One region of the Pokkaliibacter sp. MBI-7 genome, then DNA from elsewhere that is predicted to be linked to it. Evidence: predicted binding sites of a transcription regulator. Region 1 holds the regulator's gene; each other region holds the start of a gene.
What was found. Region 1 encodes PhoB, which activates phosphate uptake and scavenging genes when phosphate is short. Its sites were predicted from a motif close to TGTCATANNNNTGTCANA; they were not measured.
Positions count from the first base shown of each region.

Region 2: a site for PhoB is predicted at 2,354-2,371, ahead of QCD60_RS11550 (ABC transporter permease subunit). Genes of this name have one in related genera too.
Region 3: a site for PhoB is predicted at 2,124-2,141, ahead of pstS (phosphate ABC transporter substrate-binding protein PstS). Genes of this name have one in related genera too.

Region 1 is NZ_JARVTG010000001.1:2,682,367-2,686,592, reverse strand. It holds partial or broken gene slmA (nucleoid occlusion factor SlmA) at 1-290, opposite strand, end outside; gene argB (acetylglutamate kinase) at 360-1,268, opposite strand; gene phoB (phosphate regulon transcriptional regulator PhoB) at 1,817-2,509, shown strand; gene phoR (phosphate regulon sensor histidine kinase PhoR) at 2,512-3,813, shown strand; gene uxuA (mannonate dehydratase) at 3,970-4,226, opposite strand, start outside.
Region 2 is NZ_JARVTG010000001.1:2,579,088-2,583,313, reverse strand. It holds gene QCD60_RS11550 (ABC transporter permease subunit) at 1-2,202, opposite strand, end outside; gene QCD60_RS11545 (phosphate ABC transporter substrate-binding protein PstS family protein) at 2,631-3,608, opposite strand; gene QCD60_RS11540 (acyl-CoA thioesterase) at 4,075-4,226, shown strand, end outside.
Region 3 is NZ_JARVTG010000001.1:4,160,013-4,164,238, forward strand. It holds gene pstC (phosphate ABC transporter permease subunit PstC) at 1-820, opposite strand, end outside; gene pstS (phosphate ABC transporter substrate-binding protein PstS) at 989-2,041, opposite strand; gene ychF (redox-regulated ATPase YchF) at 2,277-3,377, opposite strand; gene pth (aminoacyl-tRNA hydrolase) at 3,458-4,045, opposite strand; gene QCD60_RS18315 (50S ribosomal protein L25/general stress protein Ctc) at 4,060-4,226, opposite strand, start outside.

The DNA of each region.
Region 1 (4,226 bases):
AGCAGCGTCAGCACCTGCTGACAGCGCACCGCCGCACTGGCTTCGCGTTCCAGAATCAGGTTGATGCGGCTAAACAGGCTCTCCTCGACAAAATCGATCAGCCCCTCAAACATCCGCGTCTTGCTGGGAAAATGGCGATACAGTGCCGCTTCGGTCACACCGACTTCCTGTGCCAGTGCTGCCGTGGTGATGCGCCCACCCGGCGCATGCTCCAACATCCGTGCCAGGGCTTCCAGAATCCGCTGCTTTGCCTGGCCCTTGCGGGCCTTGGGACTGAGACTTTCCGTCATTGTTTACCTTACATCCGTCAGCCCATCTGCAGGCCGGTGCAGGGGAGTGCACCGGCCTGCAGACAACCGTCAAGCCTTGAGTTTTTCGTTGGTAATCAGGGTGCCCACACCTTCGTTGGTGAACAGCTCCAGCATGGTGGCATGTGCAACGCGGCCATCGATGATATGCGCACGTTTGACGCCATTACGCACCGCTTCCAGTGCACAGTCGATCTTCGGCAGCATACCACCGGTGATGGTGCCATCGGCGATCAGGGCGTCGACATCCGCCAGCGACAGACCAGTAAGAACCTTACCCTGTTTGTCGAGCAGACCGGCAATGTTGGTCAGCAGCAGCAGTTTTTCTGCATCCAGCGCTTCAGCCACCTTGCCTGCCACCAGATCGGCGTTGATGTTATAGGAGTTACCTTCCTCATCCACCCCGATCGGAGCAATGACGGGGATAATATCGCTGGCGACCAGCAGATCAAGCAGTTCGCGGTTAATTCGTTCAACACTGCCAACATGGCCGATGTCGATGATTTCCGGCGCCTCCATATCAGGCGTCTTGTGGGTGACCTTCATCTTCTTGGCCATGATCAGACGGGCGTCCTTTCCGGTCAGGCCGATAGCACGTCCGCCGTTGGTGTTGATCAGGTTGACGATGTCTTTGTTGACCTGTCCACCTAGTACCATTTCCACTACATCCATGGTGGCGGAATCGGTCACACGCATGCCATTGATGAAGTGGGATTCGATCTTCAGTTTCTCCAGCAGCTCACCGATCTGCGGTCCGCCACCGTGCACCACCACCGGGTTGATACCGACCAGCTTGAGCATGACGATGTCACGGGCGAAGGCGTTCTTCAGGGTTTCGTCGATCATGGCGTTGCCGCCGTACTTGACCACGATGGTCTTGCCCACATAGTTCTGGATGTAGGGCATGGCCTCGCTCAGGACCTTGGCAACATTAAGGGCGGCATCGCGGGAAAGGGGCATAACGGAAATCCTTTGTCTTGACGAAATGACAGCAGTGACCCTGGGGCCGGATCGGTGACCGGGCAAACCGGCCACGCTAGTTTAAAGAAGGCGACCCGAGCTTGCTATGCAGCGACCTGATTTTCCTCAGGTTCTGCCAGTTATCGGGGCACACTCCAGAACGACGCCTGAGCGCCCGGCCCGGTTAGCCGATAACGAGGCTCAGGATGACAAAACCTCGCTACATCCTGATGAACCTGACGCACTGTTCATCCGACGAGGGCTCGATCCACAACCGGCGGTGAAGGGATCCCATTATCGATAGTGCATGGTTATCGGCCACGTCACTGCACCTTTATGTGGCTGTGGGGATAAAGTGCGACAGATGCAACCCGGACGCGGTTACCCGCTGCTCCCACACGCTGCGGTTACACCACTGCCGTTCATAACGGACAACCCCGAGAAAAGCCCGTGTATGCGCTATTAAACTTCCCTTTGTCATATTTGTGTAACACCATGTCGTTGTAATAATGCGGTCACAAGAACGCAATAGATGACAGGTAATGCACATGGCTGACAAAAAGGTCCTGATCGTCGACGATGAAGCGCCGATCAGGGAAATGATTGCCGTTGCGCTGGAAATGGCCGGCTACGAGTGTTTCGAAGCTGAAAACACCACCCGCGCCCATGCCATTATCGTCGACGACAAACCCGATCTGATGCTGCTCGACTGGATGTTGCCCGGTACCAGTGGCATCGAATTCTGCCGTCGCCTCAAGCGTGACCAGATGACCGCGGAAATGCCGATCATCATGCTCACCGCCAAGGGTGATGAGGACAACAAGATTCAGGGTCTGGAAGCAGGCGCGGATGACTACATCACCAAACCCTTCTCACCGCGTGAGCTGGTGGCCCGTCTCAAGGCGGTGCTGCGCCGCGCCGCGCCGCAGGGGCTGGAAGATCCGGTGGAAATCGAAGGTCTGCTGCTGGATCCGGTGTCCCATCGCGTCACCTCCCACGGCAAGCAGCTGGAAATGGGGCCGACCGAATACCGACTGCTACACTTCTTCATGACCCACCCCGAGCGCGCCTACTCCCGCGGACAACTGCTGGATCAGGTGTGGGGCGGTAATGTCTATGTCGAAGAGCGCACCGTCGACGTCCATATTCGCCGTCTGCGCAAGGCGCTGGGCGGACAACACGAACACCTGATTCAGACCGTACGCGGCACCGGCTATCGATTCTCCAATAAGGTTGCGTAATCATGCGCAGTTTCCTGGGCCGTCAGGCTCTGGTGTTACTGGGATGTACACTGGTCGGCGCACTCAGCGGCTATGCGCTGCTGGGGCTGAGCCTGGGACTGGCTGGCCTGCTGGGCTGGCAACTGTGGCATTTTCAGCATCTGGTACGCTGGCTGGCGAAAAACTCCAGCGAAAAGGATGACGTACCAGAAGGCAAGGGACTGTGGGGCGACATCTTTGATGAACTGTACCGCCTGCAGAAACGCAATCTGGACGAACACGACCGCCTGCGGGGTATCATCGCCCGCATTCAGGATTCCACCTCCGCGCTGAAAGACGGCGTCGTGCTGCTCGATGAAGACGGCGCACTGGAATGGTGGAATCAGGCCGCCAGCCGCCTGCTGGGGCTACGCTATCCACAGGACCGTGGACAGCCGATCACTCACCTGCTGCGCCGTCCTGACTTCGTGCGCTACTTCGACCGCTGCCGTTATCAGGAGCCGCTGGAAGTCCCTGCCCCCACCAACAGCGACCAGTATCTGCAAATCAGCATTACCCTGTTTGGCAAGGGCGACAGGCTGATGCTGGTGCAGGATGTCACCCGCCTGCACAACCTCGAAAAAATGCGTCAGGACTTCGTCGCCAACGCCTCCCATGAGCTGCGTACCCCGCTGACGGTGATCAGCGGTTATCTGGAAACCCTGGGTGATCACCTTGATCAGCTGCCACGCCCCTGGGTGCGGCCGATCCAGCAAATGGGCAAGCAGGCCAAACGGATGGAGAACCTGATTGCCGACCTGCTGACCCTGTCACGGCTGGAAACCTCGCAGATTGAATATGCCGCCGAACCGGTGGATATGGACCGTCTGCTGCACCAGATTCTGCATGATGCCGAAGCCCTCGGCACCGATAAGGGCCAGACCATCACGCTGGAAGCAGAACCGGGTTTGTGCCTGCATGGCCGCGAACAGGAACTGCACAGTGCGCTGTCCAACCTGGTGATGAACGCCGTCAAGTACACGCCTGATGAAGGCAAGATCCAGATTCGCTGGCGCCGTCAGGGCGAGGGCGCCGTTTTTGAAGTGCAGGACGATGGTATCGGCATTGATCCTATCCACATTCCTCGTCTGACCGAGCGCTTCTATCGTGCCGACCCCAGCCGCACCTCAGAAAGCGGCGGTACCGGTCTGGGTCTCGCTATCGTCAAGCATGTGCTACTACGCCACGAAGCCACGCTGCAGATTGAAAGCCAGCTGGGCAAGGGCAGTCTGTTCCGAGCTAAATTCCCTGCCAGTCTGCTGGTCAGCCTTGAGCAGGAAGCCTGACAGCACCTTCCTGTTACCCAATACGCACGCCACATAAGTATTCAGCCGAATAAAAAAGCCCGGCGACCTCACGGCCTCCGGGCTCAACTGGCAACTCTTACCGCATGATCGTCAGCGGCATAACGGCAGGCCCCTTGCGACGCCTTACAACAACACTTAAAGCACCTTGAAATGGCGTATCGCCAGCTCCACACCGCGCAGTTCCGCCAGCCCCTTCATCCGGCCCAGCAGTGAATAACCGGGGCGCCCCTGCTTACGCAAGTCATCCAGAATCTGATGGCCATGATCCGGACGCATGGGAATGGCAGGCAGATCACCGGCCTCGGCACGACGACGCTCTTCATTCACCAGCACCCGCACCACGTCAACCAGATTGGCATCACCACCCAGATGTGACGCTTCGTGGAAGCTGC
Region 2 (4,226 bases), 100 kb from region 1:
CGCCAGGAACAGGATACGGAAATGGGAACTGCCCACTTCCGACTCCGGCATTTCTACCGCGATATTGGCAGCCAGCGTCCGCATGCCCTCGAAAATATTGGCATCCATGATCGGCGTGTTACCGGTGGCCATCAGCACAATCATGGTTTCACCTACCGCCCGGCCCAGACCGATCATCAGCGCCGAGAAAATCCCCGGCGAAGCAGTGGGCAGCACCACCCGCACCAGGGTCTGCCAGGGCGTGGCGCCCAGTGCCAGCGAGCCGTAGGTGAGCGAGCGGGGCACGCCGAAGATGGCATCTTCGGTAATGGAGAAGATCGTCGGAATCACCGCAAACCCCATCGCCAGACCGACCACCAGCGCATTGCGCTGATCGAAGTCGATCCCCAGCTGATTGGTGAGGAAGGCACGGGCATCGCCGCCGAACAGGGCCAGCTCCACCGGCTCTGACAAGCTCAGGCACAGCCAGCCCAGCAGCAGGATCAGCGGCACCAGCAGCAGGGCATCAAAGCCTTCCGGCAGGCGGTGACGGATCGCGCCGGGCAACTGCGCCCAGGCAAAGGCAAACAGCAGCACACCGACAGGAATCAGGACGAGGGCCATAGCAATAAAGGGCAGGTGGCCTTCCACAAAGGGCGCCAGAAACAGCCCGGCAAAGAAGCCAAGAATCACCGTCGGCAGGGCTTCCATCAGCTCGATCAGTGGCTTGACCTTGCGCCGCAATCCGCCAGCCATGAAGTAGGCGGTGTAGATAGCGCCACAAATGGCCAGCGGTGTGGCCAGCAACATGGCATACAGCGCCGCCTTGAGGGTACCGAACGCCAGCGGTGTCAGGCTGAACTTGGGCTCGAAATCATTGGCGGCAGAGGAAGACTGCCAGATGTAGTCGGGGTGATCGTAGCCTTCATACCAGACCTTGCCCCACAGACTACGCCAGGAGACTTCCGGGTGCTCGTTGTCCACGGACCACAGCTGCAACTGATGCTGGCTGTTCACCGTCAGCAGGGCGTTGCCGCGCGGAGCATAGCCCAGCAGCAGCGGTTCGCTCTGCTCAAACAGGCGGCGATTGACACTGTTGGTCTCGGCAGTGGCGTTGTAGAGGCTGACCATGCCGTCGTCGTACGCCACGGCAAAGCCTTTGCGGCCCTGCTCCGGCGCAATCCAGTCAACCTTGTAACCCTGACGGCTGAAGGCACGGATACGCTGCAGATGCCATTCTTTCTTCTCGCCGCGCACCAGAAACCACTGCGATACGGTGCCCTGATCATCCCCCACCAGTACCGACTGACCGCCCAGCAGCAGGGTCATGCGGGTAATGTCGCCCTTACTGGCGCTCAGCTGTTCGCTGAGGATGGGTTTATCGGCCTTGCGCAGATCGAACACCGACAGGCCGCCGTTCTCTTCACCCGCCACGATCCACTGCATGCCGGGCAGAATCAGCACCTGCAGCACCCGGTGATTGCTCTGTGGCAGGCTGAAGCGGGTCGGTGTCAGGCTGACTTCATTGGTCAGCAGATTAGTCTGTTTGTCGAAGCGCACCGCCGCCAGATTGGCGTCATGGCCACCGACCAGCATCAGTGCGTCATCACTGTCTCGCAGTGCCAGATAATTGAGTGGCTGACCGTCGCTCTGTACCTGCAGCGGTGTGTCACCAAAGGGAAAGCTGAGCTGGGGGGTGATCAGGCGCTGATCGCTGGGGTAGGTGACCTGGTAATCATCACGCAGCACCAGTGCCGAACCATCAGACAATCCCACTGCGAAGGTATCACCGCGCGCGGCAGGCTCGGCAAAACTGGTGATATGGGTATTGGCAGGCAGGGGCAGGGCATGACGCTGGACGATCTTGCCACTGGCGGCATCGAAGAACACCACTTCACCGGCATCGGTGACTTCCATGCCGATTTCGGCCTGCTCTTCAGTAGTGATGTAGAGCGGTGAACCTTTGACATCGGCCAGCACATAGGCGCTGCTGAGCTGCTGAGCCGTCTGCCAGGGGCGGATGCTGGCGCGCTCGAACAGCGGCAGCACTTCATAAATCAGATAAACACAGATCAACAGCACGGCCATGATGACACTGATGCCACCGATACCGATCATGCCACTCGCCAGCCGATCCTTGAGCGCACGGATTCTGCGATGCCGCCGCAGGGCAGGGGTATCGAAATCCAGTTCAGGGGCATCCACGGGTACACGTGCGTTCATGAAACCACTCTGGCCAGCACGGCTGGTATGGGGCTATGGCTTGTGAGGCTCTGTCGAATTTGGCAAATCACCGTCTTATCAGCCAGTTGGGCAAAAAGGCGCAAGGATACGGCGTGCGCAGATAAAGCGGAACACCAGTGTATTGCGGCATTATGACAATACCATGACATTCGACGCATATGCGTCACCCTGAGGCAGGAATGGCTTCCCCTCATGCTGAATGACCGGTGTCTTTCTTCCCTGTTGATCATGTCGCGGCTTCTCCTTCAGCCAGACATCCCACACCTGTACGGTGAGGTAAAGAGAAAAGCCTGACAGATTCGCCCCTTCTTCGAATCTGCCAGGCTTTAGCTGTCACTCCCTGTGAAAATGGACCGCCGCTGCCTGCATCAGAACGCGTTCACAATGCTCAGCACGCTCGGCATCCTTCACTGTAATCCGACACTCCCCAGTGCTTTCTCCACCACCTGTTTAGGCAGCGGCACATAACCATCACGTACCACCACTTCCTGACCCTGCCGGGACATGATCAGCCTGATCAGCTCACGCTCCAGCGGCGGTAACGGCTGGTTGGGGGCCTTGTTGACGTAGATATAGAGGAAGCGAGCCAGTGGATAGCTACCGTTGATGGCGTTTTCTGCCGTCGCCGCCACATAGGGACCGCCCTCTTTTTTGGCGAGATTAACGGTTTTGACTGAGGCGGTCTTGTAGCCGATGCCGGAATAACCGATAGCATTCAGTGAGGTGGAAACCGACTGTACCACCGACGCCGAGCCCGGCTGTTCATTGACGTTGTTCTTGTAGTCACCCTTGCACAGGGCATGTTCCTTGAAATAGCCGTAGGTACCGGACACCGAGTTACGGCCGTACAGCTGAATACTTTGCTCGGCCAGACTGCCACTCACACCGACCTGGCTCCAGCGGCTGATGTCGTCGCCGCCACACTTGCGGGTAGAGGAGAAAATACCGTCCAGCTGTTGCAGGGTGAGGTTTTCGACCGGATTGTCCTTCTGTACAAACACCGCCAGCGCATCGATAGCAACTGGCACGGCGGTCGGCTTATAGCCGTATTTGCTCTCGAAGGCTTCGATCTCGTTGTCCTTCATGGTGCGACTCATCGGCCCGACATTGGCGGTGCCTTCGGTCAGCGCAGGTGGGGCAGTGGAGGAGCCAGCGGCCTGAATCTGGACATTGACGTTAGGATAATTGCGCTTGAAGGCCTCGGCCCACAGCGTCATCAGGTTGGCCAGGGTATCGGAGCCGACCGACGACAGGTTACCGGACACACCAGCGGCTTTCTGATAATCAGGCAGGTCAGTATCAACATTGCTGGCCTGTGCCAGACGGGCACCAGCAGTGGTGGTCAGCGTCAGCAGGACAGTCGCCACACTTAGATTGAATCGCATCAGATGCTTTGCTTCCCCGCTGATCGCGTCTTGCAGGCTATGGTTGGTGCACCATTCACCCTGATGGCCGTCGGTGCCTGAGCGGGAGAGACAAGCTGCGGTCTCGTCTCTCCCTGAACGCCGCCTCAACAGAGACAGCCCCCAATGTAGCCCCGACACTCTATGACGTAAATATGACAATCGCATGACAAGCAACGGAACAACACGCACTCACCCCGTCAGGATACACACTGCAGCAGAAGTGCTGCGCCTTCTGCGACGATGCCGCTATACTAGCCGATGGCCGGTGTGACTGAATCCGGCACCCACCGGGGTCGGTCACCTCGTCACCACACAGCAGGGCCGGTGACAGCACGAGTCCCCTATAATAAGCAAGCTGGAACAAGGCGAGCTGGCCTTCGGGCTCAATTAGCTGAAAGTGAATGTCATGGAACCTTTGAACGTCCCAGAAAACGACGCCGTCGAGCTGCTCGACAGTGAAGAAAGCAATCCGCTGCCTCAGGGTGAGTTGAGCCTGCAATTCCCGGCGTCCATCAGTGATACCAACAGCTACGGCGATATTTTCGGCGGCTGGCTGGTCAAGCATATGGATACCGCCGCCGCCGTCCATGCGGGCAG
Region 3 (4,226 bases), 1.5 Mb from region 1:
CTTCGTTGAACTGTTCGGCAATGGTGGCGGATACCGATGTGGCAGGCATAAACAGTGAGGTGTTCATATCCTGGGCGCCACCAATCACAAAGGTAACTGCCATGGTTTCGCCCAGGGCGCGGCCGAGAGCCAGAATAACTGCACCAAAGATGGCGCTGCGGACGGCAGGAAGTAGTACGAAGAAGGTGACTTCCCAACGGTTGGCACCAATGCCGTAGCTGGCTTCGCGCATGACGTTAGGGATGGTGGAGAGGGCTTCTTTAATCAATGCGGTAAGAATAGGCAGAATCATGAAAGCCAGAATGATGCCGGAGGTCAGCAGACCTACACCCATGGGAGGACCACTGAAAAGCAGGCCCAGTACAGGAACCTCTGAAAAGGCATCGAGTGCCCACAACTGGAAATGTTCTGAAAACCAGGGGGCGAAGACAAACAGGCCCCACATACCGTAAATGATACTGGGTACTGCTGCGAGCAATTCAATAGCGGCAGCGACTGAGTGTGACATCCACGCAGGAGCCAGTTCAGTGAGGAATACGCCAATGGCCAGGCTCAAAGGCAGAGCCAGAAGAATAGCAATAAAGGAAGAAACCAGAGTGCCGTACAGGGCATTAGCGGCGCCGTATTCGCTGGTAATAGGGTTCCACTCAGTACTGAGCAAAAAACCGAAGCCAAATTTTTCCAGTGCAGGCCAGGCACCATGCAGCAGGGATATCAGGATGGATACCAGCAGGACGCCGATCAGTATCGCGCTGGACCAGCAGGCACGTTGAAACAGCGTATCGCTGTGCCATCTCGATTTCATTACCAGCGTAGACATTGGATAGTTCACCTGTAGTCTTTACAGCTCCGTTGCCTGGGGCACTTCTTGCTGTCAGTTAAACGCGTAAAGGGAACGCCACCAGGCACTTTTCAGGGTGCTGACAGCTGTTCCCGATAGTTGCTGGGTGGCAAGGTCAAGCCGTGCTACCCAGCCGTCTCAACGTCATTACTTGTAAACAGCCATTCCCTGGGTGTCCTTGACGTCGTTTCTCCACATGTCTTCGATCATCTTGACGACGCTGTCAGGCATGGGGATGTAGTCCAGCGCTTCAGCAGCCTGGTCACCGTTAGCGAAGCTCCAGTCGAAGAACTTCAGTACTGCGTCGCCTTTGGCTGCATCATCCTGCTGCTTGTAAACCAGAATGAAAGTGGCAGCAGTCATTGGCCAGGAAGCATCACCAGGCTGATCGTTCAGGATCAGGTGGAAGCCAGGAGCGTTGGTCCAGTCAGCGTTAGCAGCAGCGGCCTGGAACGCAGCCATTTCAGGCTTAACAAATTTGCCAGCTTTGTTTTCCATCTGGGTGTAAGTCAGGTTGTTGGATTTTGCATAGGCAAATTCAACGTAACCGATTGAGCCAGGAGTACGGCTTACGAAGTTGGCAACACCTTCGTTACCTTTGCCGCCCAGTTGCTGAGCTTCTTTCGGCCAGGCTACTTCTTTACCTACGCCAACGTTTTTCTGCCACTCAGGGCTTACGCGAGCCAGATAGTCGGTGAAGTTGAAAGTGGTACCTGAACCGTCAGAGCGGTGCACGGTGTAGATAGGCATGTGAGGAAGCTTGACGCCTTCGTTCAGAGAGGCGATAGCAGCGTCGTCCCACATTTTGACTTTGCCGGAGTAGATATCAGCTAGTAGCTGACCGCTCAGCTTCAGTTGACCAGCTTCGATGCCTTTAACGTTGATTACAGCAACGATGGCGCCCATTACTGCAGGGAACTGAGCCAGACCAGCTTGATCCAGTTCTTCTTTGGTCAGAGGAGCATCGCTAGCGCCGAAATCTACGGTTTTAGCTTTGATCTGTTTGATACCGCCACCAGAACCGATGGACTGGTAGTTCAGTTTGACTCCCTCGGCCTTGTTGTAAGCCTCAGCCCACTTGGCATATACCGGATAGGGGAAAGTAGCGCCTGCACCGTTGATGGTATCTACTTTAGCGTAGGACATCGGGGCGATTACTACAGTGCTAGCCAGCAGTAAGCCATTGAGGAGTTTGTTCATCTGCCGTCACCTTGGTTGGATTGGGTTTAAAGCGAACTGGAAGTTCATCTCTCTCTGGAGTGCGCTTAAGTTAACGCGGAAATGTGACGGCAATATGACACTGGCTGTCACACAAAAAAGTTTGTGGGGTTGGCCTGGTGGACGTAAAGGGAGAAGGGGAGGCTTGCGGGAAGTCTGGATGCTACAAAGCCGCGAAATTCGCGGCTTTGTAAGAAAGGTATGGCTCTGGGAAGGATCAGACGTTGAAGCGGAAATGCATTACATCGCCATCTTTGACGATGTATTCCTTGCCTTCAAGGCGCCATTTGCCGGCCTCTTTGGCCCCCTGCTCGCCTTTAAACTGGACAAAGTCGTCATAGCCCACGACTTCGGCACGGATAAAGCCTTTTTCGAAGTCAGTATGAATGACGCCAGCCGCCTGCGGGGCGGTCGCACCTACTTTGACGGTCCAGGCGCGTACTTCCTTAACGCCGGCAGTGAAGTAAGTCTGCAGGTTGAGAAGAGCATAACCTGCACGAATGACGCGGTTCAGCCCCGGCTCTTCCATGCCCATGCTCTCAAGGAACATCTGCATTTCTTCGATGTCATCCAGCTCAGCAATTTCGGCTTCGATTTTGTTGCAGACCGGGACCACGACAGCGCCTTCCTCTTCTGCAATGGCGCGTACCACGTCAAGCAGCGGGTTATCTTCAAAGCCATCTTCGGCAACGTTGGCGATGTACATCACCGGCTTGGTCGTCAGCAGATGAAAGGTTTTTGCCAGACGCTTTTCGTCATCGCTCAAATTTTTCAGCAGGCTGCGGGCAGGTTTGCCCTCGTTGAAGTGAGGGATCAGCTTTTCCAGCAGAGCCTTCTGGGCCAGAGCCTCTTTGTCATTGCCCTTGGCAGCGCGCACTACGCGCTGTAGCTGTTTTTCACAGCTGTCGAGGTCGGCCAAGATCAGCTCAAGGTCGATAATCTCGATATCGCGCTTGGGGTCAACGCTGTTGGCAACGTGGATCACGTTGTCATCTTCAAAGCAGCGTACTACGTGGGCGATGGCATCGGTTTCGCGAATGTTGGCCAGAAACTTGTTACCCAGGCCTTCACCTTTGGACGCGCCCGCAACGAGGCCCGCAATGTCTACAAACTCCATGGTGGTAGGCAGAATGCGTTGTGGATTGACAATGGCGGCCAGCGCATCGAGGCGGGGGTCAGGCATGGGGACAATGCCTGAGTTCGGTTCAATGGTGCAGAACGGGAAGTTTTCCGCTGCGATGCCTGATTTGGTCAGGGCGTTGAACAGGGTTGACTTGCCGACATTGGGCAGGCCGACGATGCCACAGTTAAATCCCATAATGCGTTCCTGTTATCTCATTTACATCAGGAGTATCCCAGAATGGGCCAGCCAGATAGCTAGCTGATTCGGGGATGCCCCTAGGGTTTGAATGCGTGAAGCTGATTCATGGCCTTAGACCAGTCGCCGCTAAGGGCCAATGGCAAGGCAGAGAGGGCAGCATCGCTGGCCTGCTCTATCAGCTGTTGCTCTGCTTGGGGGGCTTTGGTCAGTACGAAACCGGCAACCATGCCTGCATGGCCGGGGTGGCCAATGCCGATGCGTAAACGATGAAATTCCCGATTGCCACCGAAGCGGCTAATAATATCTTTCAGACCATTATGACCACCGTGGCCGCCACCTTTTTTGAAGCGCGCCTGACCGGGTGGTATATCCAGCTCATCATGAACAACCAGTACCGCTTCTGGCGGTAGCTTATAAAAAGAGCAGAGCGCCTGTACGGCTTGTCCACTCAAGTTCATGAAAGTGGTTGGGATCAACAGGTGTAGGGACTGCCCCTGCCAGTTGGCTTTGGCGTATTGGCCGTGAAAGCGGGATTCGTGGCGCATTTCTGCATGGCATAAAGACGCAAGCGCCGACACAAGGTCGGCGCCAGCATTGTGCCTGGTTCTGTCATACTGCGCACCGGGATTACCCAGCCCGACAATAAGTTGAACCTTGTCACTCATTGCTGATTCAGCGCTTACTTACGCTTGGCAACAACACGAGCAACAGCCTGGTTGTGGTCTTTACCCAGACGCAGGGCAGCCACTTCAACACCTTCAGGGCAGGTGATGTCAGACAGGTACAGGTTCTGACCCAGTTCAACGTTGCTCAGGTCAACAGTTACGAACTCGGGCAGGTTTTCAG